One region of the Pseudoalteromonas sp. SR44-2 genome, then DNA from elsewhere that is predicted to be linked to it. Evidence: predicted binding sites of a transcription regulator. Region 1 holds the regulator's gene; the other holds the start of a gene.
What was found. Region 1 encodes FliA, which starts transcription of late flagellar genes. Its sites were predicted from a motif close to CTAAAGNTNNNNNNNNNNNNGCCGATA; they were not measured.
Positions count from the first base shown of each region.

Region 1 (14,372 bases):
GAGCTATCTTTAAGCTGCTGCGATACAGCATTAATTTCATTCGCGTGTTTATTTTTTAATGCAATAATTAACGCCAGCGATATAAGTCCTACCGCTAACGCTGATATAGCTATACTAAGTAACACCATAATTTATTTGGTAAAGCTTATATATCGCTTAACTCATCCCATTCGTCATCACTGAGTAACTTATTTAAATCAACCAAAATCAGTAATTCATTATCGCGGTTACAAACACCTTGAATAAACTTAGCGCTTTCTTCAGTACCAACATTTGGCGCACTGTCGATTTCAGAGCTGCGCAAGTAAACCACTTCCGATACGCTGTCGGCTAAAATACCAATAACTTGCTCTTCTGCTTCAATAATTAAGATGCGAGAGTTGTCAGTTGCATCAGCAGCTAGCAAACCAAAACGTGCGCGAGTATCAATAACGGTAACAACGTTGCCGCGTAAGTTAATAATACCAATCACATATGAAGGTGCACCTGGTACAGGAGCTATCTCTGTATAACGAAGTATTTCTTGTACTTGCATTACATTTACGCCGTAGGTTTCTTCCTCTAGCTTAAACGTAACCCACTGTAAAATTTCATCGTTATTATCTGCGTTTTTATTTGCTGACAGTAATTTATCTTGATTCATGCTATTACCCCGTAATGGTCATTACTACTGACGGCTATCTAAGCCTTTCTCTAATAATATATTTAAATTATCTACGTCTATCAAAGCACACATTTTTTCTTTTATAACGCCAGCAAGCCATGGGCGCTTGCTTTTATTTGTACGCCATTTTACATCTTCTTTACTCAATGTAATGTTATTTATCAACTTTTCAGCTAATAAACCCCACTGGCTATCACCTAGTGTAATCAAATATTGATAATCTAAAGATGCCTCTAATTTATCATCATATTTTTCTGGCATAACCCAACGCGCAGTATCAACAACATTAAGCTTTTCTTCTCTGTTGAGCATAACGCCTTTAAACCATTTCGGCTTACCAAACAAATGATTTACTTCACCTAATTGATGTATTCCACCAAGTGCTTTTAATGGCACAGCCAAGGTCAAGCCAGCAACTTCAAAAAACAATGCCTGAAATTCACCATCAAAATAGTCTGATTGGCTAGTAGTTACAATCTCCAGCTCTGGCTTTTCTATAGTAGTAATTGCAGGTGCTATTACTTCCTCGTCAACCACTTCATTAACTTTTTCAGTTTCAAACGCTGGCTCAGCTATTGGCTCAATTTCAACATTGAGCAAGTCATTATCAAATGTACTCTCTGCTGCTTTTAATTGTTCTTTAGGTTTTGAATGAATATGCTGTTGTGAATCATCTGGGATTTGCTCAAGTAATTTTGCAACTGGCTCAAGGTTATCTACAGGCTCATCTTCACATAACAAAGCCCCGAGGTATTGTTTCATTACTTTTTCATTAGCAAACAATTGCTTACTCATTCATTAACCTTGTTCAATTAAATATTCTAGCAGTGCTTTATATGCGTATACACCGCGCGAGCGAGGACAATACTCTACAGGTACTTTTTGTGCAAAGCTTGCATCTCTAAATTTGGTATCCACCGGTATCACACCTGGCCAAACTTTATCACCATATGTACTTTGCAATGTTTTGTATGCTTCTAACGATGCTTTGGTACGTTTGTCGTACATGGTAGGAATTATAGTATATTGATAATCTTTTGCTTGAGAGGATTGCATCAAATCCATAGTACGCATCATTCTATCAAGCCCTTTGAGTGCTAAAAACTCCGTTTGCACTGGCACTAAAATTCGCTCACTTGCTGCAAGCGCATTGACCATTAACACCCCTAAAACTGGAGGGCAATCTAAAATGGCATAATCGTAATGTTCGCTAATTTTTGCAAGCGCTTTTTTTAGTATTAACCCCATCCCTGTTTTATTACCCATACTTCGATCAAGTGTAGCTATTGCCATAGTCGCAGGTAAAATATCCAGGTTTTGAAGTGTTGATGGACACAAAGCTTGGAGTATCTCTTCACTTTGCATACTTGTACCACGGGCAAAAATATCGTACACACTGACTTCTAAATCCTCTGAGTCAATGCCAAAGTAATAAGTGAGTGACGCATGAGGGTCTGTATCTATAAGCAACACACGTTTACCTTGTAATGCCAAAATACCGGCAAGGCTCACTGCGGTTGTTGTTTTACCAACCCCTCCTTTTTGATTAGCGACAGTCCAAATCTTCACATTACATCCTAATTACTGTTCATTGCGCGTTGTTATGCGAATACCACCATGAGGCAAACGAATTATTTTTATTGTATCGTCATCTGAAGGAAGTTCAATTTCAGGTTCAATCACTGCAGGCTCATCAGCTTGCCCGTCACTTTTAACCTCTTGTTTTGGCGGTAATCCATACTTAGAAAGTGCGATAACAACTTTACGATTTTCTGCGCGCCCTTGTTCTGTATCGTTACTTGCAAAAGGTGAATATTGGCCATAACCTTCTATCGCCATTCTAGCTGAATTAATGCCTAATGCTTCCAGCTCTACTAAAATTGACGTGGCTCTAGCTACCGACAGTTCCCAATTTGAGCGAAATATTTCATTGCGAATACTTTCATCATCAGTATAACCTCGTACTCTTACATAGTTATCTACTGGTGCAATAATATCTTTAACAATCTTGACGACCTGTTTTGCTCGAGAGTGTGCAACTGAACTACCACTTGAAAATAACATACCTGAGCTTAGCTCTATAATCAGCCAATCTTGGTTAAGCTCTAAACTGGCTTCTCCATCACGGATTTCATCAATAAGCGCTGACTGTAATTTAATTAATAAACTATCAAGAGGTTTGCCTAAATACTTTTGCTGGATGTTGCTTGTATCACTTTGGCCGTCGAGTAGCTCAGGACCTTGCTCTTCTTTTAATATACTTTCGCCATAAAGAACTTCTTGTTCAGGTGTCACTCTATCTGTCAATATTCCATTACCGTTGACACCTTCACCTTGCTGGGAGTATTGGCGAGCTGACTTATCAAAAACCTGTTCAAGGGAATCTGACAATATTTGGAATTGTTCTTCTTTATTAATCGCTATCGCATACAGAACCACAAAAAAAGCAAACATAATAGTCATGTAATCGGCATACGATACAAGCCAACGTTCGGTATGTTGACTTTTAGCAGCAGAGTGACGAAGTCGTCGGCGTAACATGTTATTCGTCCACTAAATTAGGGCGCTCTACACGATAGGCTTCAAGCTTTAATTCTATATTTACTGGGCTTTCACCTATGCTTATTGCAATAACGCCTTCAGCAAGCATTTCATGGTAAAGCATTTTTTGCTCTACACGCTGTTTTAACTTATTTGCCATAGGTAAAAACAATAAATTAGCTAAACCAACACCATAAATGGTCGCAATAAATGCCGTTGCAACGCCGGCGCCAAGCATTTGTGGATCGGTAATAAACGACATTGCCTGTATTAAGCCAAGCACCGCACCTAAAATACCAATGGTAGGGCTGTAACCCCCCATTGCTTCATAAACACGCGCGGCTTCAAGCAAACGATCGCGCTCTAGCAGTAAATCAATTTCAAGCGTGTCACGTAGTTTTTGCTCTGAGCAGCCATCGACAAGTAAGCTTAAACCTTTTGCTGCATACGCATCTGGGTGAGCTAAGGCTTCATTCTCAAGCGCTAAGTAACCTTCTTGACGTGCTTTATGAGACCATCGTTTAACTTGCTCTATTGCGTCTTCAATATCGTATTGTGGTGCAAAAAAAACCCACGAGCTCATATTTAGCATCTTTTTGAATGTGCTAGCAGAGGTTTGCAACATAACAGCGCCAAGCGTGCCACCTAGTACAATAATAAGCGCAGGGCCATTAAATAAAGCTGAAACAACACCGCCTTCTAAAGAATAACCTAGACCTATTGCACTAAGTGCTACCAATAGTCCAAATATTGAGAGTTTATCCACAACCTACCTCTCTCATTATACGCGCTGCAACATCGCTCAATGCTAAGCTTTCACTTGAAAGCCCCGCATTAGCAATTGCTTGGGGCATTCCATAAACGACACAGCTTTTCTCATCCTGTGCCCAAATAGTTGCCCCCGTTTGTTTTAACATTCTTGCACCATCACGACCATCAGCGCCCATACCTGTTAAAACAATAGCAAGTACATCACCTTGGTACGTTTTAGCTGCACTAGCAAACGTTACATCTACGCTTGGTTTATAACTTATTCTCTCGCTATGATCTTCAAATACGCGCAGCGTTCTATTTGCTCCACGCCCCTCTACCATCATCTGCTGCCCGCCAGGCGCTAAATAAGCAGTTCCTGGTTGTAAGCGATCGCCTTGTTGTGCTTCTTTCACTTTTATTTGGCACAAACCGTTTAAGCGCGCTGCAAACGCAGGTGTAAATGCAGCGGGCATGTGCTGAATCAGTAAAATAGGGTGAGGAAAATTAGCAGGCAATTGAGTCAATATAGTTTGCAGAGCAACAGGACCACCTGTAGAAGTACCAATAGCTAAAAGTTGATATTGTTTTCCACTTGCTCGCATTGAGGCAACATTTGAACTTGTCGATGCAGCAGGCGCAGCTCTTTGAAAGCTTCTATCAGGCTGCTTGATTTGAGTTGTTGACGTGCTTGCTCTTTGCGAAAGTGAACTTGTTGGTTTAGTTGAAATGACTGGTTTAGCTGGTGTTGCCGCTCTAAATGTTCGCGGTAAACGTCTTCGCCCTATATCTTTTACTTTACTTTGCAAAAGCTTAATTGCATCTTCATTATTGCGCGCAATATCTTCAAATTTTTTCGGTAAAAAATCCATTGCGCCAGCATCTAACGCATCAAACGTTGCTGTTGCACCATCACGTGTAAGTGATGAAAACATTAAGATAGGAGTTGGGTTACTCGCCATTATCTCTTTAACTGCGCTAATACCATCAAGCACAGGCATTTCGACATCCATGGTGATCATGTCAGGACGCAATTGAGCTGCTTTCTCAACAGCCTCTCTGCCATTAACAGCAAAGCCTATAACTTGTATATCGCTATCTTGCTCAAGGATTTCGCTTACTCTACGGCGAAAAAAGCTTGAATCATCAACAACTAAAACTTTAACGGCCATTTAGCTCTCTTATTAAATTTATGCGTAGGTATATATTAAATATATACCTACTTTATTATTAGCCTGCGTAATGTTTTAACATGTTTGGAACGTCTAAAATCAGTGCAATGCCGCCATCCGAAGTTATTGTAGCGCCTGCCATACCTGGCGTTCCTTGAAGTAACGCATCAAGCGGCTTAATCACTACTTCTTCTTGGCCAATTAATGAATCAACAACAAAACCAATTTGTTGCGTACCAATTTGTACAATAACGACGTGACCTTTAGATTTTCGCTGAGAACGATCTGAGCCTTTTACTAACCAATGCTCAAGGTAAAATAACGGTATCGCCTTTTTACGCACAATAATTGTTAATTGCCCATCAACTACATTCGTCTTCGTTAAATCCAAATTGAATATCTCACTAACACCAGCCAGTGGTAACGCAAATGTTTGTGCGCCAACAATGACCATTAATGTCGGTAATATAGCCAAGGTAAGTGGTACTTTTATTTCTAAAATAGTACCGACACCAAGTTCAGACTGAATGCTTACTGAGCCATTAAGTTGCGTGATCTTAGTTTTAACTACGTCCATCCCTACACCACGGCCTGAAATATCAGATATTTCTTCTTTTGTAGAAAAGCCAGGTGCAAAAATCAGGTTATATGCTTCGGTGTCAGAAAGTCGACTCGCCTGGTCATGATCGAGTACGCCTTTACTAATTGCAATTTTTTTCAGTTTTTCAGCATCCATACCTGCACCATCATCTTTGATGGTTAGCAAAATATGGTCGCCCTCTTGAGACGCTGATAAAGTAACATTACCTGTTCTAGACTTACCTGCAGCTTCACGGACAGCGGGCATTTCAATACCATGGTCAACTGAGTTTCTAACTAAATGCACAAGCGGATCGGCAAGTGCTTCAACTAAGTTTTTATCTAGATCGGTTTCTTCACCAATAAGCTTTAAATCAATATCTTTATTTAAGCTACGTGCTAAGTCGCGTACAACGCGAGGGAAGCGACCAAATACTTTCTTAATTGGTTGCATTCGCGTTTGCATAACCGCACCTTGAATATCCGCAGTCACTACATCTAAGTTAGAGATTGCTTTACCCATCGCTTCACTGTCTGAGTTAGTCGCTAAACTAACCAAACGATTTCGTACAAGAACTAACTCACCAACCATATTCATAATCTGATCGAGTCGTTTTGTATCTACGCGAACGGTGGTTTCTGCAGCTGGTGGCGCTGATTTTTTTGGAGCTGCTGCTGGTGGTGCTTTAGCTGCTGGCTTCTCTGGCGCTTTTTCAACTGGTTTTGGAGTAGGAGCTTTAGCTGGCGCAGCTTTTTTTACTGGTTCACTCACTTGTTTAGCTGGCGGTGAAACAGGTTCAGGTTGTTTTGCAGCTGGCGCACTTTCTATCGATTTAGGAGCAGTGCCTTTACCATGAAGTTCATCAAGAAGCGCTTCAAATTCGTCATCACTAATTTCATCATCTGATGAATTAACTGTATTTGCCGCTGGTGTAGCTGGTTCTACAGGTGTTTTATTGGCATCATTTTGTTCAGGTTTGCTCGTAACTTCACCAAAACTGCCAACACCATGTAACTCGTCTAATAAGCTGTCAAATTCATCATCAGTAATATCACCACTAAAATCACTACTACTTGCTACTGGTTTTTCAACTGCAGGACCTTGTCCTTTACCGTGTAGCTCATCAAGTAAGCTTTCAAATTCGTCTTCAGTGATTTCATCTATTTCAGCATCGCTAATCGAAGGCGCTCCGCTAAATAGTTCATCAAATGCAAACGGATCTTCATCATCAGCTACCGGTGTATCCACCACTTCATTATGAGGTTGTTCAACCTCTGTTTGTGAAGAGGCTTCAGTGGCTTTGGCTTCTGTTGGAGGTAGACCTAAGATATGAAGAGTATGAAGTAATTCAGGATCTGCAGGTTCAGGCTTGTCTCTGTTTTGGATAGTCGCAAACATCTCATTAATGGTGTCTAGTGCTTGTAAAATAACATCCATTAACTCTGAGTTGACTGTTCGCACGCCTTGACGTAGTAAATCAAATACGTTTTCAGCACCGTGACAAGCATCAACAAGTTCTGTCATAGCTAAAAAGCCTGCACCACCTTTTACAGTGTGAAAACCTCTAAATATAGCGTTTAGTAACTCGGTATCTTCTGGATTATTTTCCAGCTCAACTAACTGTTCAGATAAAAGCTCTAGGATTTCTCCAGCCTCTACAAGAAAGTCTTGTAAAATATCTTCATCGACTTCAAACATGCAGTTACTCTCCTCTTAGAAGCCCAAACTTGATAAAAGATCATCAACTTCATCTTGATCAGATACAACATCATTACGCGATTCTTTATCAATAATAGGGCCTTCAGGACCTGCTAAAGTTTGTGTGGCAACTGGTTCTTTTATTTTTTGTTGTTCTACTTTATTCGCGGTGCTGTTAGTGTCGTCTTGTTCAGCAAACGCAGTTAAAAGATGCAGTAAACTTTCTTCTACTTCCCTAACAAGTTCAATAACACGGCGAATAACTTGACCTGTTAAGTCTTGATAGTCTTGAGCCATTAGTACATTTGTCATTAAGCTTTGAAGCTCATCAGTCTTATGATGAGAGTTGTTCATAAACTTATCGATGCTATGGCAAAGTTGCTTAAACTCACCAAGCTCAATCTCGCGGCTCATTAAACGATCCCATGTAGGTTTGATATGAGATATTTCGTCCGCTAACTGTTGGGCTATAGGAAGACTCGCTTCCACTGCATCCATTGTTTTATTAGCCGCATTTTCTGTCATTTCTATAACATAATTAAGCCGCTTTTTAGCATCTGGAATCGCATCTGTCGTTATATCAGTTAAGCGAGTATCAAGCTCAAAACTTTTAAGGGCTTCGTGCAGTTGACGAGTCAACTTTCCAACTTCAGCAAATAATTCAGATTGCTCTTTAGAAGCAGCCTCTAAAATCAACTGATTTGCTTTGTCTTGCTCATCATTTTCTAAAAAAACAACGAGCTGACGAGCTTGTTCTAACGTTATTTGAGGCGCAGCTGGTGCTGGCATAAGCCTCTCCCCCATCATTAGCCTAAGCGTTCAAATACTTTTTCTAATTTAGTTTTTAATGTTCCAGCCGTAAATGGCTTAACAATATAACCATTCACGCCAGCTTGCGCCGCAGCTATTATTTGTTCTTTTTTAGCTTCTGCCGTTACCATTAATACAGGGATATGTTTTAACTTCTCGTCCGCACGTATTGCTCTTAAAAGATCAATACCCTGCATTCCAGGCATATTCCAATCCGTAACTACAAAATCAAACACTTGATTTTGCAACATAGGCAAAGCTGTAGACCCATCATCAGCTTCTTGAACGTTAGTGAAACCTAAGTCACGTAACAGGTTTTTTATAATGCGTCTCATCGTTGAAAAATCATCAACTACAAGAATTTTCATGTTTTTATCCAAAACATCCCCCAGTGAGGTATTAACCTTTGTTTACTTACTACTAATTTATCCAGTCATTGATTTTAGCTTTAAGCTTAATCATCGCCTGACCATGTATCTGACTTACACGCGATTCACTTACATCGAGTATATGTCCTATTTCTTTTAAATTCATTTCATCGTTGTAGTACAAAGAAAGCACCATTGCATCACGCTCTGGTAATGACTTAATTGCACTTAGCAAAGACTCATTAAACCTATCATTTTTAACATTATTAAAAGGTTTATCTTGTGCTAAATCTTGGCCTACAGGAGTAATAACATCCTCATCTACACCAAGGTCTTCAATGCCTAATATTTTACTCGTATTCGCATCATTTAAAATATGATGGTACTCATTGAGCGAAATTTCAAGTTTTTCAGCAACTTCTATGTCCGTTGGTTCGCGGTTCAGACTACTTTCGAGCTCAGTAATTGCTTCTGCAACTTGCCTGTTTTTACGGTGAACTGAACGAGGAGCCCAATCACCACGGCGCATTTCATCAAGCATAGCACCGCGAATACGAATACCTGCAAAAGTTTCAAAGCTTGCGCCTTTTGTTGCATCAAAGTTTTTCGAAGCTTCTATTAAGCCTATCATTCCTGATTGAATTAAATCATCAAGTTGAACGCTAGGTGGTAATCGAGCAATTAGATGACATGCCACTTTTTTAACAAGTGATGCATGCTTCTCAACAATCACATTTAAATTTTGTGTTGATTGATATCCCATAGCTCTATTCACCAGTGTTGTCATAATTAACCGTTTACTAGTTTCTCAATGAAAAACTCTAAATGCCCAGATGGTTGGTTGGGTATTGGCCATTTAACTGCTTTTGTTGCCAGCGTTTTAAACGCAAGAGCGGCTGGCGAATTTGGAAAGAGCTCTACTATTACTTTTTGACGACGTGTTGCTTTGCGCATATTTTCATCATAAGGAACCGTTGCTACTAGCTCCATTGATACATCTAAAAAGCGGTCGGTAACTTTAGATAGCTTTGCAAACAATTCAGTGCCTTCACGCATACTGCGCACCATATTGGCAACAATTTTAAATTTATAAACGCCGTGCTCACGACTTAATACTTTAATAAGTGCGTAAGCGTCGGTTATTGATGTCGGCTCATCGCATACAACAACCATTACATCTTGCGCTGCACGCGAGAAGCTCAGTACCATGTCTGAAATACCAGCAGCTGTATCTACAATTAAAATATCAAATTCGGTATTCAATTCGCTAAACGCACGAATTAGCCCAGCATGCTCAGATGGTGATAATTCAACCATACTTTGCGAACCCGATGTAGCGGGTACAATTTTAATTCCTGCAGGGCCTTCAACTAAAATTTCATCAAGCTCACATTCACCAGATAAGACATGTGACAAGTTACGCTCTACACGTAAACCAAGCATCACATCACAGTTTGCTAAACCCAAGTCAGCATCCAGCACTAATACTCGATTACCTTGCTGCCCAAGCGCAATAGCTGTATTTAGAGAAACATTTGTTTTCCCTACTCCACCTTTACCACCGGTTACAGCGATAACTTTTACGCCGTTGTTATTGTTTTGACTCATTTTGCGCAGGCCGCTTGCTTGATCTAATACTGTGTTAATCATACATCCCTACTGTGCTTGGCGCCACTGCTTGGTGCCTTGAATGTTGTTCTTTTGTTCTTTTTAAATATAATTGCTCAGCCTTTTTAACTAGTTTCTCAGCATTTGCAACACGAATATCCTCTGGTACTCGTTGACCATTAGTAAGATACCCTATTGGAAGGCGATTTTGAATCGCAATACTAATAATCTCACCCAAACTTAATGATTCGTCTAACTTAGTGAAAATACAGCCACTTAACTGTACTTTTTTAAAGTGACGTACAGTTTCTTGCAATACATTAATTTGTGCTGTCGCGCTAAGTACTAAGTAGCTGCGAATATCTACACGTTGGTTACGCATTAACGTGTTTAATTGCTCAGTTAAACGTAAATCTCGCTGGCTCATACCTGCTGTGTCAATTAATACTAGACGTTTATTTCGTAAATGATATAAAACTTCAGCTAATTCATTAGCATCTTTAACTTGCTTAACACCACAACCAATAATACGACCATATGTTGCAAGTTGTTCATAAGCACCAATTCTGTATGTATCAGTGGTTATTAACGCCACTTTATCGGCACCATATTTTTGTGCGCCTAGAGCTGCAAGCTTAGCAACAGTCGTTGTTTTACCCACACCTGTTGGACCCACTAACGCATATACACCACCTTGGCGAAGTATTTCATTATTGGTTGTTTGCATTTGATCTTCGACCATAGTTAACAATGCTTTCCAACCTTGCTTACGAGACACATCATCAGGTACAAAACATGCCATTTGCTGTGCTACTTCTTTATCGATACCCATACCGACTAAACGGTCAACCATACAAGCGCGTGTTGGATCGCGACGCGCCATATCTTGTTGCATCAAGCCTGATACTTGGTGCTCAAGTAATTGACGAATTGCGTTCATTTCTTCACGCATTGTTGTCATTTCTTCGCTTTCATTATTAGGTGCTTGTTGGCGAGTGGTTACTGGGCTATCTAAATCATCAAAGTCGCGGTCTAAATCATCAAAACCTAAGCTATCCGCTTGAGTTTGTGGACGAACTGGCGCAGAAGCTTCAGGAGCAAACATATTTTTAGTACGCTGCCCCATATTAGGTTCTTGATAGTTATCAGTAGTATCAATACCCGATTGTGAAAACATTGATGCAAGCTCAGGAGAACGAGGACGCGGTGATTGACGCTCTAATAATGCTTGTAGGCTGTCAGCAACTTTTGCTTGAGGCTCAGGCTTGGCACGCTGTGGCTCTGGTTTTACAAAATTATGCATGCTTTGTTGTGGCGTCTGTGTACGCGGCTCTGCAGGGCGTTGCGGTTGCGCTGCTACTTTAGGGGCTGCTTTGTCATAATCAACTGCCGCTACAATTTCTACACCGTTAGCCAGTTTTTTATTTGACATAATAACCGCATCAACACCTAACTCATCTTTAACTTCTTTAAGTGCTGTGCGCATATCTTTAGCAAAAAAACGTTTAATTTTCATGATTCAACCCCTGTTAAAATCTTATTGTTGGCCTACCGAGCTTACAATTTTGATCTGTCTTTCGTCTGGTACCTCTTGATAAGACATCACTCTCAATCCTGGAATGGTGTACTTAACAAAACGAGATAACACAGTGCGTAACATTCCTGACGTTAGCAATATAGAAGGTTCGCCGGCCATTTCTTGATTTTGATGCGCTTGTGTCAATGACACTTGAAGTCGCTCTGCAAGTCCTGGCTCAATACCGGCACCTTCATCGCCTGCATTTTGTAATGACTGATGCAACATCTGTTCCAACTCAGGCGCCAAGGTTATGACAGGGATTTCTGATGACATTCCCACCGCATCTTGAACAATTAATCTACGCAGTGAAATACGCACTGCAGCCGTTAATACATCAGGGTCTTGACTACGTGGGCCATACTCAACAAGGGTTTGAACAATTGAGCGCATATCGCGAATAGCCACGCCTTCGTTTAATAAATTTTGTAGTACTTTTACAATAGCAGTTAATGGCAATACATCAGGTACTAGTCCTTCCACTAAGCGAGGATGGCTTTTAGCAAGCATATCAAGTAGGTTTTGAACTTCTTCATGCCCTAGTAATAACGCTGCACTGTTAGTTAATAACTGGCTAATATGAGTGGCAACTACCGTGGCTGAATCTACAACGGTATAACCTAGTGATTGTGCTTCATCTTTTTGATCAGGCTTGATCCATACGGCATCAAGGCCAAACGCAGGATCTTTTGTTTCAACCCCTTTAATTGGACCAAATACTTGTCCTGGATTAATCGCTAGCTCGTCGCCATGCTTAAGCTCGCTTTCACCGGTTGAAACCCCCATTAATGTTATTCTGTAAGCGTTAGGGTCAAGCTCTAAATTGTCGCGTATATGTACCGGCGGTACTAAAAAACCAAGCTCTTGAGAAAGCTTTTTACGCACCCCCTTAATACGATTAAGTAGCTCACCACCTTGTGATTGGTCCACTAACGGAATTAATCTATAACCGACTTCTAAGCCAATTACATCAACCTGCTGAACGTCATCCCAGCCTAGTTCTTTTTGTTCTTGTTTATTAGCAACACCCGTTGCAACGCTTCCGCCATTAGCGGCCTCTTCAGCTTCTGCCGCAGCAGCTTTTAATTTACTTTGCTGAGTGTAGTAAGCTAAGTAACCCAGTAACGCACCTAAACTTAAAAAAGCAATATGCGGCATACCAGGCACTAAGCCCATGATGATCAAAATACCAGATGCAATAAAGAGTGACTTTTCGTTACCTAATTGTTTCTTAAATTGGTCCCCCATATTGAGCGACTCATTTTGGCGTGTTACAACAATCGCGGTACCAATTGAAAGCAGTAAAGAAGGGAGTTGAGCAACTAAGCCATCGCCAATGGTAAGTAATGTATATACTTCCATTGCATTGCCAAAACTCAAATTGTGCTGGATCATACCGACAAATAAACCACCAACAATATTGATGATCAGTATAACAATACCTGCAATCGCATCACCTTTTACAAATTTACTCGCACCATCCATTGAGCCGTAAAAATCAGCTTCGCGAGTTACTTCCTCGCGGCGGTCACGCGCTTGTTCTGCGCTGATAAAGCCTGCGTTCAAATCGGCGTCAATTGCCATTTGTTTACCCGGCATTGCATCAAGGGTGAAACGCGCAGATACCTCAGAAATACGGCCAGCACCTTTAGTAATTACTACAAAGTTAATAATGATCAGGATTAAAAACACAACCAAACCAACAGCGTAGTTACCACCAATAACAACTGAGCCAAACGCTTCAATTACTTTACCGGCAGAATCACCACCATTATGGCCTTCAAGTAATACAACTCGAGTACTGGCAACGTTAAGTGCTAATCGCATAATTGTAGCGATTAGTAATACAGAGGGGAAAATACCAAATTCAACTGGCTTCATCGTGTAAACAGTTACAAGTAAAACCACTAACGCGAGAGCAATATTAAACGAGAAAAGGATATCGAGTAAAAATGGCGGTAGTGGTAAAATCACCATTCCCAAGGCAGCAAGCACAAGCAAAGGTGTACCTACCCCTTTGGCATAGTCTTTTTTGTCTCTGTTAAGTTGTTGTAATACCGCTTTAAAACTCATAATTCTACAATTTCAAAAAATTGACACTACGTAGAATTTGCAATAACTATTCCAAGTTACTCAGTTAACGGTTTAATACTTGTAGGCATCGGGGATTGGCAGCTTTTTATTGAGCTTAGTTGGACGTTTACCGCGCCCTTTATTAAAGCGCTTAAGCTGAAATACATACGCTAAAACTTGCGCTACTGCGGTAAATAGCTGATCGGGTATTTGCTCTCCTACTTCAGCCGTATGATAAAGCGCTCGGGTCAACATGGGGGATTCTAATATAGGTACTTCATTCCCTATTGCTACTTTTCGAATTTGCATCGCCATTTCATCAATGCCTTTAGCAAGAACTATAGGCGCACCTGCGCGCTCCGTGTCGTATTTTAATGCTACAGAGTAGTGAGTTGGGTTGGTAACAATAACATCAGCGTCAGGAACATCTTGCATCATGCGGTTTTGCGACATTTGCCTTTGTGTTTGCCTAATGCGCGCTTTTATTTGTGGGTCACCTTCAGAATTTTTATACTCATCTTTAATTTCTTGC
Region 1 covers NZ_JACJDW010000012.1:45,840-60,211, reverse strand. The annotation lists gene H5115_RS09420 (DUF2802 domain-containing protein) at 1-128, opposite strand, end outside; gene H5115_RS09415 (chemotaxis protein CheW) at 146-643, opposite strand; gene H5115_RS09410 (chemotaxis protein CheW) at 668-1,459, opposite strand; gene H5115_RS09405 (ParA family protein) at 1,463-2,233, opposite strand; gene H5115_RS09400 (flagellar motor protein MotB) at 2,246-3,205, opposite strand; gene H5115_RS09395 (flagellar motor protein) at 3,207-3,971, opposite strand; gene H5115_RS09390 (chemotaxis response regulator protein-glutamate methylesterase) at 3,964-5,127, opposite strand; gene H5115_RS09385 (chemotaxis protein CheA) at 5,186-7,405, opposite strand; gene H5115_RS09380 (protein phosphatase CheZ) at 7,421-8,194, opposite strand; gene cheY (chemotaxis response regulator CheY) at 8,212-8,595, opposite strand; gene H5115_RS09370 (RNA polymerase sigma factor FliA) at 8,636-9,346, opposite strand; gene H5115_RS09365 (MinD/ParA family protein) at 9,373-10,233, opposite strand; gene flhF (flagellar biosynthesis protein FlhF) at 10,226-11,707, opposite strand; gene flhA (flagellar biosynthesis protein FlhA) at 11,729-13,840, opposite strand; gene flhB (flagellar biosynthesis protein FlhB) at 13,913-14,372, opposite strand, start outside.

Region 2 (10,010 bases), on a different contig from region 1:
TATTCACAAAAAATCCGTAGTTAGTTTCCTAACTACGGATTTTGCATGATCGCTTGGATCGGTCAACCGGTCATTTTCTTAACTGATCGGCATTAGCCTTGAGGCTCCTTTTTAATAAACTAAGTAAATAGCTTAAGCGATAAACGCCCTAATAGCGGTTAATATTCCTTGCTCGCCTAATCCCATTTCATCGTGCATTTCATCTTGCGTGCCGTGTTTAATAAACTCATCTGGAATACCTAAGTTAAGGATATTAATATCAGCCTTTTGCGTTGCCAAGTATTCGTTAACTGCAGAGCCGGCACCGCCAGCAATAGCATTATCTTCAAGGGTTACAATTACATCGTGGCTAGTTGCAAGCTCATTTAAAAGTGCAGTATCAAGTGGTTTAATAAAACGCATATTAACAAGCGTTGCATCTAATTCGTTAGCTGCAAGCTGTGCGTTTTCAAGCAATGTACCAAATGATAAAATAGCAATTTTAGCACCTTGCTTAATTGTATCTGCTTTACCTATTTCAAGCAGTTGCATAGTGCTTTCAATGTCTGCAGTACCTGCGCTACCTCGAGGATAACGAACTGCAACAGGGCAGTTTGCTTTATAACCGGTGTATAGCATTTGGCGACATTCGTTGGTGTCGCTTGGTGCCATAATTACCATATTTGGAATACAGCGCATAAAGCTTAAATCGTACGCACCTTGGTGAGTTTCACCATCGGCTCCAACAATGCCAGCGCGGTCAATGGCAAATAATACAGGTAAGTTTTGCAGTGCAACATCATGTATTAATTGGTCATACGCACGTTGTAAAAAGCTCGAGTAAATAGCAACAACAGGTTTTAAACCTTCACAAGCAAAACCAGCCGCTAAAGTAACTGCATGCTGCTCTGCAATGGCCACATCAAAGTATTGATCTGGAAACTCTTTAGAAAAACGTACCATGCCAGAGCCTTCGCGCATTGCTGGCGTAATAGCCATTAACTTGCTGTCTTGCTTTGCCATGTCGCATAACCAATCGCCAAAAACTTTTGAAAAAGTAGCAGCGCTAGGTTTAGATTTAGGCAGGCTAGTTGTGCTTGGGTCGAATTTTGGTACACCATGGTAGCCAATAGGATCGGCTTCAGCCGGTTTGTAGCCCTTACCTTTTTGCGTTTTTATATGTAAAAGCTGTGGGCCTTTTAAATTACGCATATTACGTAATGTATCTACAAGCATGTTTACATCGTGACCATCAATTGGGCCTATGTAATTTAGGCCTAATTCTTCAAAGAAGGTCCCCGGGATCATCATGCCCTTAATGTGCTCTTCCATTTTACTGGCAAGTTGCTTTACCGGAGGCACACCTGAGAGTAACTTTTTACTGCCTTCACGAATGTTAGTATAAAAGCTACCTGATAAAATTCGGGCAAAGTGATTTGTTAATGCGCCAACATTTTCTGAAATCGACATTTCGTTATCATTTAAAATAATAAGCATGTCTGATTTTACATCACCTAAATGATTCATCGCTTCAAATGCCATGCCTGCGGTGATAGCTCCGTCACCAATAATGGCTACAGATTTTCGACCTTTGCCTTCTTTTTGGGCGGCAATAGACATACCTAAGGCAGCTGAAATAGAGGTGCTTGAATGGCCTACGCTAAACGTATCGTATTGGCTTTCATCGCGAAAAGGAAAAGGGTGCAAACCGTCTTTTTGGCGAATAGTGTGCATTTGGTCGCGACGACCTGTAAGGATTTTATGTGGATAAGCTTGGTGACCCACATCCCAAACTAGGCGATCGTCTGGAGTGTTATAAACATAATGTAGCGCAACGGTTAGTTCAACCGTCCCTAAACCAGACGCTAGATGACCGCTACTTTGCGATACTGAGTTGAGTAAATAATCGCGCAGCTCATTGCTAAATGCAGGGAGTTTGTCTTGCGCTAAGTCACGCAATTGGGCTGGCTCGTCAACCAAATTAAGTAATGGATACTTGCTACTATCAAGTGTCATGGTTTTATATATATCCTTCGCTAACATTAATTCATTCAAAGCTTTTACGAATAATTAATGTTGAGTAATAATGTCAGTGCTAATTGCAATACGTATGAGCAAAAATTAGTGGTCACGCTCAATTAGGTAATTTGCTAGCGACGCAAGAAGTGTTGTGTCAGCATCTATATTTGCCAACGCTTCATGGGCTTGTTGTATTAAATTTTGCGCCTTTTCTTTAGCGCCTAGCATACCTAATAACGCCGGATATGTCGCTTTATTCGCGGCAATATCGGAGCCTTGTGGTTTACCTAAAGTAACCGTATCGCCTTCAACATCTAAAATGTCGTCGTGTACTTGAAACGCCAGCCCTATAGCATACCCAAAAATGCTTAAATTTTCTAAGGTTTGTTGATCTGCCTTTTCGCTGCACAGTGCACCAAGTGTAATTGCGCAATTAATTAAAGCTCCGGTTTTTAGCTTATGTATTCGCTCAAGCTCTTGTACGGTAATTACTTTATCTGTTGCTGCTATGTCAAGACCTTGTCCGCCTACCATGCCCTCAAGGCCTGATGCGTTGGCAAGCGTAGCAATCATTTTTATTTGTGTTTGCGACGAGCATGTAAATTTGTGATTCGCAATAAGCTCAAAGGCGAGTGTTTGTAGGGCATCACCGGCTAAAATTGCATTTGCCTCGCCAAATTCTATATGGCAAGTAGGGCGGCCACGGCGTAAGTCGTCATCGTCCATAGCGGGCAAATCATCATGAACTAGCGAATAGCTATGGATACACTCAATTGCAGCTGCAAGTACATGTAAGTCTTGCTGGTTTGCACCGAGCATTTTACCTGTGGCATAAACTAAAAATGGACGTAATCTTTTACCGCCATTAAATAATCCATACTGGGTGGCGTTCTTGACTGTTTCTTCAGTATCGAGAGGCTGTTTAAAATGCTGTTGTAAGGTCGCTACTACATCTTTTTGAGCACGTTCGATATAATTATTTATGCTCACAGCTATTCCATATCATTATCAAAATTCGTAAGAACTGACTTTTCGCCATTCCCCATCAAAATTGATACTTTTTGTTCTGCTTGCTGTAATTTACCTGATGAAGCACTTGCTAATCCAATTCCACGCTCAAATTGCTTTAACGATTGCTCAAGCGATAAGTCACCTTGTTCCATGTCACTAACGATTGTAGATAATTCTTCTAGTGCTTGTTCGAAACTTAAGTTTTCAGGTTTTTTAGTCGCCATCTTTATTTCAGCTTACATAATAAATTTAGGGGTCAATTTTAGGGGGAATGCTAAACTAGGTCAAAGGATGATATTGGTTTTTTACCTTTATAACGTTAAATTATATTTCAAGTGTATTAATAAAGCCTTAATAGCGGTCTGTTAGTTTAATAAATCAATTGATAATTAGGTAGCCCTTATAACTTGATCTAAAATAGTGCTAAAGGCTGCTTTTTATGTTTATTTATAAAAATGGCTTAAGCAATTCAATATGTTGCCGATAAGCAGTTAATAATAAAAGTTTATGATAAGGCCATTAAGCATGAAACTTCTGGAGGAAATGTGGATTTAGCAACCATAATCGGGATCCTAGGCGCAATTGGCTTAATAGTCATGTCTATGTTTATGAGTAGTAGCGGTGAAATGGCTATGTTTGCCGATGCTCCTTCTAGTGTAATTGTATTTGGTGGTTCACTTTTTATTGTTTTATCAAATTTCACCATGTCGCAGTTTTTGGGTATAGGTAAAGTTGTTGCTAAAGCGTTTATGTTTAAAATTGAAACGCCAGAAGAACTTATTGAAAAAGCAGTAGAGCTTGCTGATTCAGCTCGTAAAGGGGGCTTTTTAGCACTCGAAGAAGCTGAAATCCCAAATCCATTTATGCGCAAAGGCGTCGACATGCTTGTTGATGGCCATGACGCAGATGTTGTTCGCGCCACACTTCAAAAAGACATCTCTTTAACCACGACTCGACATGAAATGGGCGCAGGCTTATTTAAGTCATTAGCCGATATTGCACCAGCAATGGGAATGATTGGTACTCTAATTGGCTTAGTTGCAATGTTATCTAACATGGATGACCCAAAAGCAATTGGCCCAGCAATGGCGGTAGCGCTTTTAACAACTTTATATGGTGCGTTTTTAGCCAATGTTGTGGCAATTCCTATTCAGGTAAAACTTGAACTGCGTAAAGACGAAGAGGCTATGAATCAGCGTTTAATTTTGGATGCTATTTTAGGTATACAAGATGGCCAAAATCCAAAAGTAATCGAAGGTATTTTGAAAAATTACTTAGCTGAATCTAAACGTAAAGTGGATACCGAGGAGTAATTATGTCTGATCAAGAGTGCAAATGCCCACCACCAGGCCTACCAGCATGGATGGGAACGTTTGCCGATTTAATGTCACTGTTAATGTGCTTTTTTGTACTCTTGCTTGCGTTTTCAGAAATGGATGTACTTAAGTTTAAACAAATTGCGGGCTCTATGAAGTTTGCTTTTGGTGTGCAGAATAAAATTGAAGTAAAAGATATCCCTAAAGGTACCTCTGTTATTGCTATGGAGTTTACCCCAGGCAAACCAGAACCCACTCCAATAGAAACTATTCAACAACAAACAGTAGAAATGACTCAACAAATGTTAGAGTTTCAGGCTGGAGATGAAAGCTCAGCTGGCGGCAGGCAAGAACAACGCGGGGACAAACGTGGTGGAGAATCTCGTAGCACTTCTCAAGAGCAATCGTCAGAGCAAGCAACTTCAGCAGCCGATCAGGAACAAACTAACGAGCTCGTTAAAAAAATCGCGCAGCAGCTTGAAAAGCAAATAATAGATGGTGCAATTGAACTTGAATCTTTAGGGCAGCAAATAATTATTCGTATTAGAGAGAATGGCTCATTTCCCTCGGGTAGTGCGTTTTTACAACCTAAATTTAAACCTATTATTCAAGATATTGGTGAGCTGCTAAAAGATGTACCTGGCGAAATTACTGTTTCGGGGCATACCGATGATTTTCAGGTTTCAAACGAGTTATATATTAATAATTGGGACTTATCGTCAAAGCGTGCTGTAGCAGTTGCAAGCGAACTACAAACAGTGCAAGGGTTTGATAAAAACCGCATGATGGTAGTAGGGCGCGCCGATACTCGCCCACTTGTACCAAACGATTCAAATGAAGACCGCCGAAGAAACCGTCGTGTAGAAATATCAATTCTACAAGGTAAGGCTAAAGAGTCTGATCCGATTGATGTGCGTTAAGCTAGAGCTTGACGCTATCGCTTATTGAATAAGTTTCACTTTAAGGTACTTTGTTCGTTTAAGTACCTTGGCAATCCTATTGTTTTAGCTTAAAGTACATTTCCTTAACATGTGTGATGGAGTTTCTGTGAAAATAATCAATAAATATTGTGGCATGCCAGGTAATGGTGATGGTACAGATGACGATAAAAAAACAAAGTAAGGCTGAGTGTTTTGCCTGAATGGTTTTTGTATATTGTTAGTATTTTAAGTAAAAGCTGGGTTTTAATGCTAAGCCCAGCTATTTTTATATTTTTTGTATTTAAAGATCGCCTAGCCTTTCGATTTGTATTACTGACCGCAGCTTTTTTCCTCTTTGGTAACCTAACTGCTTCAAGCCTAAGAGGGTTTGATGACATTTATATTTATCGTTATTTAGTTTGGGCGCTAACAGATATTATTTGGATGGCACTTATCGCTTACTGGGGGATAAAAGATAAAGTGTACCTATGGCAATGTGCTATTGGTCAATTGGTAGTTATTGGTGCACCTATATTGCAACTATTCCGCTTAGTTGATCGTCATTTATGGGATTTAGCTTACAGTACTGCTGTTTATCAGACTCTAATACCATTTATCAACATAGCCACAGTTGTTGTGTGTTATTTACCTCTAATTATTCTTTTCACTAAACAAGGTAGTTTTAGGGCAAAAGATAAAACTCCCCACCTTTAAAATAGCTGTGCTAAACTACTGTTTATATGAACAGTGAGTGAGCGGCTCCCATGAAACTCTACATTGCAGAAAAACCATCATTAGGCAGAGCAATTGCCGATGCCTTACCAAAACCACATAAAAAACATGATGGCTATATAGAAGTAGCTAATGGTGATTGTGTTTCATGGTGTATAGGGCACTTACTTGAGCAAGCAGAGCCCGATGATTACGATGAGCGCTTTAAAAAGTGGCAGTTTGATCACTTACCTATAATACCTGAGCAGTGGAAGTTAAAAGCCAAAACCAAAACTCGCAAACAGCTCACTGTTTTAAAAAAATTAATTAAACAAGCTTCACAACTTATTCATGCTGGCGATCCAGACCGTGAAGGCCAGCTTCTGGTCGACCAAGTAATAGAAGAAGCTAAAATAAGTCAGGCTAAAAAACAAAGTGCGCAACGTTTACTCATTAGTGATTTAAACTTATCGGCGGTAAAGAAATCATTGGGCGCAATGCGTTCTAATCGAGATTTTGTTCCGTTAAGTGTATCTGCTTTAGCGCGCTCTCGTGCGGATTGGCTATTTGGTATGAATTTAACACGTGCATACACACTAGCTGGGCAAAAAGCAGGGTTTGGTAATGTGCTTTCGGTAGGGCGAGTACAAACCCCTATTTTAGGTCTTGTTGTTAATAGAGATAACGAAATAGCGAACTTTGTATCTAAGCCTTTTTACGATGTATTGGCGCATTTGCTTACTCCAGATAATCAACCATTCATAGCTAAGTGGGTGCCAAGCAAAGCATGTGAGCCACATCAAGATGAAGAAGGGCGAATACTTAACAAAGCTCTTGCAGAAAATGTTGCTTCACGTATTACAAAGCAAAGTGCTGAGCTTACTTCTCTCGACCAAAAACAAAAAAAGCAAAGTGCTCCATTACCTTATAATTTATCTGCACTACAAATCGATGCGGCTAAAGCATTTGGTATGCCAGCTCAAAAAGTATTGGATATTTGCCAAATGCTTTACGAACGTCATAAATTAATAACTTACCCACGCTCAGACAATCGTTATTTACCTAAAGATCACCATCAAGAAGCATCTGCTATTTTAAAGGCAATAAGTGCTAATGGGGGGCAAAGTAGTGAATTAGTAAACGGGGCTGATGTAAAAAAGCGTAGTAAATGTTTTAACGATTCAAAAGTAGCTGCCCATCATGCCATTGTGCCTACGGCTAAGCAGTTAAAGTCAACGAGTTTGAGCGGTGATGAAGCAAAGGTATATCAATTAATAAGCCGTCATTACTTAATTCAGTTTTATCCCGACTATATATATAACGAAACTAAAGCTGAGGTCATTATTGCAGGTGGGCTTTTTAAGGCAAATGCAAAGCAAGATGTAAGCTTGGGTTTTAAGGTGTTAATGGGTAAATCTGAATTAAAAGATGAAGCCTCGCTACCTCCTTTAACAAAAGGTATGCCTCTTTTTTGTGATAAAGGCGAAGTAGTCGAAAAGCATACATCACCCCCTGCTTATTTTACCGATGCTACATTATTGGCTGCGATGACCGGTATTAGTCGTTATGTTAAAGATCAACAAATTAAAAAAGTATTAAAAGACACCGATGGTTTAGGTACGGAGGCAACACGTGCGGGAATAATCGAGTTGCTATTTAAGCGGCGTTTTTTAAAACGTGAAGGTAAGTCAATTAGAGCGACCGAAACGGGACTTGCTCTTATTAGCGTATTACCACAAGGTTTAGCGAGTCCTGATTTAACCGCAAAGTGGGAGTCGAGCTTAGGTGATATTGCACAGCAGGCAATGAGTTATCAGCAGTTTTTACAGCCTTTACTTGCTGACCTAAATGGGTTTGTTCAATTAGCAGCAAACTGCGATAGCAATGCATTTGCGAAGTTACCAAAAAGCTCACCTAAAAAACGTTTTGCTAAACGAGGTGGAAAAGCGACCTTTAAAAAGTCGAGTTATAAAAAAAGCTCTGTTGCTAGTTAGCAACAGAGCTTTTTTTATTAAACCATATTACTTAATGTTGAATTGGTATTACTTAACCTAAACTTAGGTTACTTATTAAATAAGGCAACAGCAGCGTTACTCATTGCTTTTATTCCAGTAGGAATGGCAACTTTATAATCAGGTGCGAATTTACTAGAGTGTAGGGAAGGGAGAACCTCACCTGTTTTTATCGAATCTACATATTGTGCTTGGTTTACACCACCTAGCCAAAATAAGGTAATAGGGATATTTTCATCGGTGCGTCCGTATAGGCCAAAATCTTCACCTGCCATTACAGCTTGTGTTTCAAGTACATTAGTATCGCCAATTGCGCTGGCAATAGAGTTTCTAACAATGTCTGTTTGTGCAGGGTTATTATAAGTAGACGGAATAGATTCATCTTCATGTACATATACAACAGGGTAGCTTGATTCATCTAATCCAGCACTTTGTGCAATACCTGCGGTGATTCGTTTTATTGCAGCTATTTGAGCGCTTCTTACATCGGGGTTATAGCTTCTGAGAGTGAGTTGTAGTTTTACTTCATCCGAAATCACATTATGTTTTGAACCACCATGAATAGACCCCACTGTAATAACAGATGGCTCAAGCGGTGAAAGCTCTCGGCTTGTGATTGTTTGCAAAGCAAGTACAGTGCGTGCAGCTATAACCACTGGGTCTATAGTTGTATGCGGATAAGCACCATGACCACCTTTACCTTTAATTGTAATATCGACAGAATCTACACTTGCCATCGTGTATTCATTTTTCATTGATACCTTACCAGCGGGGACGCTAGCGCTTACATGTAAAGCAATTATATGATCAGGTTTTGCATATTTACTAAATAGTCCTTCGCTTAACATCGCTTTAGCACCCCCACCTACTTCTTCTGCAGGCTGTGCAACCATCATTAATGTACCTTGCCACTGTTTTTTATGAGCAATTAACTGCTCTGCAGTTCCAATAAAAGAGCTCATGTGGATATCGTGGCCACAGCCGTGCATTACACCTACTTTTGCACCGTGCTCATCTATTACTTTGACTTTTGAGGCATAGGATTTTCCTGTTTGCTCTATAATAGGTAAGCCATCAGTATCAGTGCGGATCATTACTGTCGGCCCCTCACCATTTTTATAAATACCAACTACACCAAAGCCACCTACATTACTTGTTACTTTAAAACCCAGCTGAGTTAATCTATCTGCTATCTTTTTACCTGTTTTTTGTTCGTGATAAGAGAGCTCTGGGGATTGGTGTAAGTCGAGGTAAAACTTTTCAATAGCTGGCATGGCTTTGCTTAAATTCAAATCGAGTCCATTTGCTTGTACTAATCGGCTTGCTAATAAAAGTATTGCACTTAGGTAAGTTAATTTCATATTTTCCCTTATTGTTGAATATGTATACCGAGTGATTTAGGTATATGACTTGTAATTATTATGTTCACCACCATATAAAAACCTAAATAGACGAATATGGCAATCAATTCAATGAGCAACATAGTTAGTATTAATGCGCAAAACCTTCAACAAGTACTCGGTGAAACATCACAACAAAAATTGGTGTTGCTTAACTTTTTCTCTCCTCAAAGTCCTGACTGTATAGGACAGGCTGCAATTTTAGATAAAGTAGCAGCAGAATATGCAAGCTATATAGTAGTAGCAAACCTAGATTGCGATGCAGAACAAGCACTCGCTTCTCAACTTGCGCAACAAGTTGGTCTGCAAACACTGCCTACGCTTGTATTATTAAAAGACTCCGCACCAGTAGATTTACTTGCAGGTGTTCAAAGCGAAGCGCAAATACGCGAAGCCCTAGCAAAGCATTTACCTGCGCAACAAGACTTACTGTTAGAGCAAGCAAAGCAAGCGTTATTAAAGTCAGATTTAAATGCTGCATTTAATTATGCAAAGCAAGCTTATGAAATAGACAGCGGTAATGCACGTATCAAGTTAGTGCTAGCAGACATATGTATTCAAATTCACAAGGTAGATGAAGCGCAAGCGCTTATAAATACAATAGGTGCACAAGAGCAAGATGCTTACTTTAATAATATTAAA
Region 2 covers NZ_JACJDW010000059.1:1,176-11,185, reverse strand. The annotation lists gene dxs (1-deoxy-D-xylulose-5-phosphate synthase) at 133-1,995, opposite strand; gene ispA ((2E,6E)-farnesyl diphosphate synthase) at 2,101-2,988, opposite strand; gene H5115_RS19625 (exodeoxyribonuclease VII small subunit) at 2,991-3,233, opposite strand; gene pomA (flagellar motor protein PomA) at 3,555-4,322, shown strand; gene H5115_RS19615 (flagellar motor protein MotB) at 4,325-5,245, shown strand; gene H5115_RS19610 (hypothetical protein) at 5,459-5,959, shown strand; gene H5115_RS19605 (DNA topoisomerase III) at 6,010-7,950, shown strand; gene H5115_RS19600 (M20 family metallopeptidase) at 8,019-9,329, opposite strand; gene H5115_RS19595 (tetratricopeptide repeat protein) at 9,441-10,010, shown strand, end outside.
Region 2: the regulator FliA is predicted to act here: its motif matches at 3,469-3,495, upstream of pomA (flagellar motor protein PomA).